Regions from separate parts of the Pseudoalteromonas sp. A757 genome, predicted to be linked through region 3. Evidence: predicted binding sites of a transcription regulator. Region 3 holds the regulator's gene; each other region holds the start of a gene.
The links. The regulator LexA, encoded in region 3, represses DNA repair genes until DNA is damaged. The targets are predictions, from matches to a motif close to TACTGTATNNNNATACAGTA.

Region 1: the regulator LexA is predicted to act here: its motif matches at 993-1,012, upstream of imuA (translesion DNA synthesis-associated protein ImuA).
Region 2: the regulator LexA is predicted to act here: its motif matches at 1,427-1,446, upstream of DRB05_RS02480 (DNA topoisomerase III).

What each region holds. Positions count from the first base shown of each region.
Region 1 is NZ_QNQN01000067.1:84,105-86,312, forward strand. It holds gene DRB05_RS10430 (DNA polymerase Y family protein) at 1-292, opposite strand, end outside; gene imuA (translesion DNA synthesis-associated protein ImuA) at 295-981, opposite strand; tRNA gene DRB05_RS10440 (tRNA-Asp) at 1,599-1,675, opposite strand; gene DRB05_RS10445 (TIGR03503 family protein) at 1,786-2,208, opposite strand, start outside.
Region 2 is NZ_QNQN01000053.1:74,799-77,006, reverse strand. It holds gene DRB05_RS02480 (DNA topoisomerase III) at 1-1,417, opposite strand, end outside; gene DRB05_RS02475 (methyl-accepting chemotaxis protein) at 1,521-2,208, opposite strand, start outside.
Region 3 is NZ_QNQN01000051.1:451-2,658, reverse strand. It holds gene coxB (cytochrome c oxidase subunit II) at 1-573, opposite strand, end outside; gene lexA (transcriptional repressor LexA) at 933-1,547, opposite strand.

The DNA of each region.
Region 1 (2,208 bases), on a different contig from region 3:
CATCGATTACAATATCTGCACTTACTTGATAAAGCATATTGGCAATTTCTAATAGCTGCTGTCTTTCTAGCAAGTCGTCATAGGGCAAAACATGAAGCTGTGTACACAATGCACAAGCAGTCCCAAGGCCCATTCCTATTTTTATACCTCGCTGCTGCGCTGCATCATTTAACTGCACTATCTGGTTTTTGCGGCCATCAATAATAACAACGGGTGTAACAAAATCACCGGAAACCGTTTGCTTCGTCATTCCCTCTAGTTGCAGCATAGGAAAATAGAGATATAACCACATAACTAGCTCGTTAAACGCCGCTCATAGCCCGAAAATGCAACTATATTATCGCTAACATGAGGTAGATTTGGCTTTTCAAGCTCTGGCCAATAATGGGGATTCTCTAGTTTAAGACTGCGATGTGCAAAGTGCCCCTTGTGCTTCTTTACTGTCACATCCAAGCTGCTGTGCTGTGCTTGTAAAACCACTGAAAGTGTAAATGGTAAAGTCTGGGCGTACTGTGCTTGATGTAAAACAAATAACCTACAACTCCCCGCCTGTGCACCTAACTGCAAACGCTTTACAGCAGCAATAGAAAGCGCTTCGTGCCAAAGTACAAGTGCACTACACACACCACTTTTTACGCATTGCTCCGCAGCCCATAGTGCTTCTTTTTCACTTGGAGGCTGTACAATCATAAATTCACTCAGATCTAACGATAAATAATGCAATGCTGCGGCATGTATTTGTCCTGGAGGATTAATTAATACCTTCAAACGGTTATCATCCACAAAATGGGGCAATATCAACCTTAACTCTCCTATTCCCATTGCAGTTTTCACACCAATCACACCTTGTTGCGGCCAACCACCGCACAGTAAATCGTCAAGTGCAGCAAAGCGAGTACTGACGACATCATGCTGCGCGGCCTGTCCACGTCCACGCCAAAGCAAGTTTTTACACTCAAGAAGATCTATATAATTCGCCATACATCACCAAATACTGTTTATATATACAGTATATTTAAATAAAGGCAGATCGCAAGTAGATCGCTAGAAAAGAGGCGAGTTAAAAATAACCATAGTTTGCGCTTTAAGTTAATCGTGTTTTGCTTAGGAGAAATGAGATCTACAAAATGTATTTGTATAAAAGGCGACAAGAACTGAGACGTAAAACAATGAGTGTGGCGCGTAGATAATCGTCTTTTGGCTTAGCTGAATGCTATCCACTTAGGTAACAGCTAACCAACTGAACTACCACTTTCTTTACACTAAGCTGCAAAACGACAAAACTGTGCTTATTTTACTTGTAGTAGGGCTATATTTTTAATTTCTAATAGTAAAGGAAGCTTACTAAGAAGAGAAAATGCAAACTGGCGGAGTGGACGGGACTCGAACCCACGCCCCCCGGGATGACTGGCCGCTTTCTCTAAGGCAACAGCTAACCAACTGAACTATCACTTTGCTGCAACGAGCAAAGTTATACCGACATTATTATAAGCTTATGTTGAAAAATGAGTTACTTGACAATGATGACAAGGGAAAGACTAAAGAAAATGAGCTATTTGATTTTGCTCAATGAAGCTTGCTTAGAAGAAAATGCAAACTGGCGGAGTGGACGGGACTCGAACCCGCGACCCCCGGCGTGACAGGCCGGTATTCTAACCAACTGAACTACCACTCCGCGTCATATTCTTGCAGTGTTTGCTGTAAGGTGTGCTCCCTGACAGCGGCGTGAATAATACGAATGACCCCCTCATGAGTCAACCGTTTTTTGAAAAAAAACCGTGTTTTTTAGTTATCTTTCATTGAAAGGTTCAAAATATCACCTGATTTATCATTTTTTGAACCATTACCTGCTGCGTTATTTTCAGATGGCCCTAAATCATCAAGATCAATGACTTCTTCGGTTTTCTTAAATGGGTTCTTTAACATTGGTACTTTTAACTTAATTGGTTTTTTTTGCACAAAAATGCGAATAACTAACCCACCAAGCAATAATACAACTAAGTTACCAGCAACGATAATACTGACTAATAGCGCTGTACTTATAGTCGGCTCTGGTTCTGGAGCGGGTTGTTTCGCTGCTGGTAACGCAGTGGCTTCTAACTCAGGCACTTTTTCAATGGGCCTTTCAATTTCAAAGTTATAGTTTGGCAACGTAGCCATAAACTCACGGCCATTGATATTTTCACCAAATGCTGAGATTTCTATGCT
Region 2 (2,208 bases), on a different contig from region 3:
AAAGTTGCTCTCCCACCTCTAATTCCGGCAATAGGCTTTCTTTTTCTACCTCTTGGCCTTTAAACAGTACCTTGAATCCTTGATCTGTTATTTGCTTCGCTTGTGCTTTGAATTGGCCACCACTTATCTCCAACTCGACTTTGGTTTCATTGTAGCGATAGGGGTGGAAGAATTGCGCGAGGTACTGTACAGAGATGAGTTGATAGACCTGCAACTCTCTATGCCCAAGCTGAGCACTGCGAAGCTTTTTAGTGGTTGGAATGATAGCGTGATGCGCTTCTACATTTTTATCATTCCAACACGCTCCTTTTAAATTCATGTCAGCTAACTTAATAAACTTACTTTCTATTCCCTGATTGTGCTTAGCAGCCGCAATGACTTGCTCTCTTTCAACAAAATGTTCTTGTGGTAGATAACGGTTATCTGATCTAGGGTAAGTGATCAGTTTATGTTTCTCATAGAGTGCCTGACAAATATCCAACACTTGCTGAGCCGATAAACCGTAGCGCTTATTTGCGTCAATCTGCAAAGAAGAGAGGTTATAGGGTAGCGGCGGATTTATCTTTTTTGGTTTCGTTTCAACCTTAGTTATTGTTGCTTGCTTTTGACTGATCCGATCCGCAACGTTTTCGGCTAAGGCCTTAACCAGAACACGCCCATCTTCGTCCATATAGGGCTTACACGCTTCACTTGGTACCCACTTAGCTTCAAAAACTCCCCAATGTGGTTTATTGATGTGTGCAATCACCTCATAAAATGGTTTAGATACAAAGTTCTCTATTTCTAAATCCCTTCTAACAACCAAGCCAAGTACGGGAGTTTGCACTCTACCAACCGACAAAACAGTATTCACTCCCGCTTTTTGCCCTGCCAACGTAAATGCTCTGGTTAAATTCATACCAAAAAGCCAATCCGCTCTAGCTCTTGCAAGCGCAGATACACTTAAAGGAACAAACTCTTGATTAGGCCGTGTCGAAGCCAATGCCTTTTTCACAGCTTGCGGGTTCAAATCACTGATCAACAAGCGTCGGATCGTTGCTCTTTTTCGGTCTGGCAAGTTTACGAATTGAAATACTTCGTCCACGAGCAATTGTCCTTCTCTATCAGGATCTCCAGCATGGTAGATTTCATCAGCTTTTGTGAGTAACTTTTTTAGAGTGCTAAGCTGCTTTTTTGTTTTTGGCTTAGCTTTGAACTGCCACTGAGTAGGCATGATTGGTAAATCTTGAAACTGCCATTTTTTGTATTTGGCATCGTAGTCTTCAGGTTCAGCTTGTTCCAACAGGTGACCTATACACCAAGAAACCACATCGCCATTCGCAACTTCTATATAACCATCTTGTTTTTTATGTGGTTTTGGTAAGACATCGGCGATTGCTCGACCTAAAGAGGGTTTTTCTGCGATATAGAGTTTCATGATTAGCTTAACTGTATATAGATACAGTTATCATAGTGAATTTTGACGAAAAACGCCATAGCTGCAAAGAGACTGTCTCCAGTCTCTTTGCAAACCAGCAAACTTACGTTCTTAATAAATTAAGTTGCTTATGCTTTTGTTCGACTATCTGCGTCATAGAACTGGCCGCTTGCTCAACCTCATCTGCGAACTTCGAAAGCTCAGCAGCAGCATCTGAAATGCCCGTCGTATTTGTATTAATTTCTTCGGTCACCATACTTTGCTCTTCCGCCGCCGTAGCAATTTGTGTTACTTCATTAGAAATGCTTGTCAACTCAGCTACTAGCGTGCTCATTAACCTAGCTGATTCTTGGCAATAACTCACTGCATCTTCGCCTAGCTGTACAGAGCTCTCAATGATCCGGCCTGAGTTCGCGACTTCACTCTGTAGGTTATCTATTAGTTTACTAATGTCGTCCGTCGATGCTTGTGTTTTTGACGCCAAAGCTCGAACTTCATCTGCAACAACCGCAAAACCACGTCCTTGCTCCCCTGCCCTTGCAGCTTCAATTGCCGCGTTTAAGGCCAGTAAGTTAGTTTGTTCTGCTATGGCTCTGATCACCTCCAGTATTTTGGAAATATCATCACTGCGTTCTGATACCTTCACCACTGCTTGTTTTGCATCAATGACTTGATCCGCCATTGATTGCACCGTTTCAGTTGTTTTAATGATGCTTTGTTCACTTTGCTGAACTTGATCAGCGGCTTGATTCGTACTTGCCGCCGCTTTTTCAGACGCCCGAGCCACCTCG
Region 3 (2,208 bases):
CCACCAAGAGTGAATAACGTCATCAGATGTCATCAAAAAACGAACTTTCCTATCAGTAGGGATAACCAGATGTTTATCTACTTCGAGCAGATAATTTTCATTTTTTTCCTTAAGATCACTGATTTCTTCTTTCGGAGTGGATAGTAAAGAATAGAATTCGACGTCATGTCCCATGTACTCATAGTGCCATTTCCACTGCGACCCCGTAACTTTAATCGTTAAATCAGCTTTGCTAGTGTCTTCCATAGCAATGAGTGTTTTTGTAGCTGGTATTGCCATGCCAATGAGTATCAGGAAGGGAATAGCAGTCCAAAGTATCTCCACTTTGGTGCTTTCATGAAATTGCGCTGCAACAACGCCTTTTGACTTTCTATGTTTTAAAAGCGCCCAAAACATAATCCCAAACACAATCACCCCAATGACGCAGCATATTAGAAATATGGTCATATGAAGCTCGTATACTTGATGGCTAATGTCTGTAACGCCTTGCCTCATATTGTAAGCGCTGTTAGCGAGTGAGGGCATGGCGATTAGCACTGCGATCAATGCTACAACTAATCGACAAATTTTCATTTGACGTCTCCTTCAAGGCGACTCATGGTTGCCTTTTGTTATTATTGGATGACTGTCATATTGCCTATTTGTACATAGACTTACTGCACGACTATTAACCAATTAGTCAAAAAATAAACAAAATGCAAGATTTTTGAGAAGACTGAATTTAGAATCAAAAATGGGGCTACTGGTAGTAAAACGAAGAGTGATGAAAAATTGTGTATAAAGATCAGAAAACTAAAAAATATTGAGATATGGAAAAGTCACGATAATTATCTTACTTTCACACAGTTAGAAAAGTTAATTATTACTTTTTTCACTATATATAGTTAAAGCGAGCGCAACTTGATATTTAACGCTACGCTCGCCCTCATAAACTACATCCAGTCGGCGCTTCTGATCACACCTACGGCTAATCCTTCAATAGAGAAATTTTGATGCTCTAGATCCACTTCGATCGCTTTAAATTCCTCATTCTCAGCATGCAAGAGAACTTTCTTTCCTTTCTTTTCTAAGCGCTTAACAGTCACGTCCTCTTCTACACGAGCAACTATCACTTGGCCATTCTCAGCCACTTGAGTGCTATGGACCGCTAGTAGATCACCATCCATAATCCCAATATCTTTCATGCTCATACCATTAACTCTCAAAAGGTAATCAGCATTCGGTTTAAAAAAACTGGCATCCACATTAAAGTGGCTTTCAACATGTTGCTCTGCCAGTATCGGCTCTCCAGCTGCAACACGGCCAATAATAGGTAAGCCTAGTTGCTCAGGTTCATCCTCTACAAGTCTAATTCCACGACTTGCTCCTGGGACCATTTCAATAACTCCCTTTTTAGCAAGAGCTTTAAGGTGCTCCTCTGCTGCGTTTGCACTCTTGAAACCCAAAGCATCAGCTATTTCAGCACGAGTTGGAGGCATGCCAGTATCTTTTATGAATACTTTTATTAATTCAAAGATTTGTTCTTGTCGTTTCGTTAGAGGACGCATTAACTGGTATTCCATACAGTGGTTTATTTACTGTAAGTATATACAGCTCAAAAAAAATCGCAAATGTTTCTTTATTCAACATATTTTATACCAATTAGCATAATTACACGCTCCATTTTTGAGGCGAGAAAACCTTGTAGATAACACCACTACTGTATCCACTATCAACGAGGTACCTACATCCATTTAGGCAAGGCGAAACTTTTCTATTTATTTGTTCTAAATGAGAAATTTTTAACACTATTAGCGTCAGATCTGTTCCTGCTAATTGAGCACGTATTAAGACTAATTGCTATTAAGCGTAAGCGAAAACAAGCAAAGACTGACTCTGTGTTCTTTTCATTACAAGCTATCGGCGCTCCCACAATGCTGCTCAGTGCTGATGCTATTGTAGGAGTGAGCTTGCCTCGCGATGTGTTGATTGCTTGTGATATGTTCTTTTCAAATCCCACATAGCAAAAAAACCGCTGCATTGCTGCAACGGGTTTGACGTACATGGAGGTACTAATGTCGATTAGAGCCATGGATGAATACTGTTAATCGACCTTCAATGAGGTCCTAGCTCGCTACGAAGTAGGATGTTTTATTCTTTTTGTTTGGGGAGCCCAACAGCTCGGCGGGTAAACCACCTCCGACCACGCAGCTCAGTGCTGATGCTGTG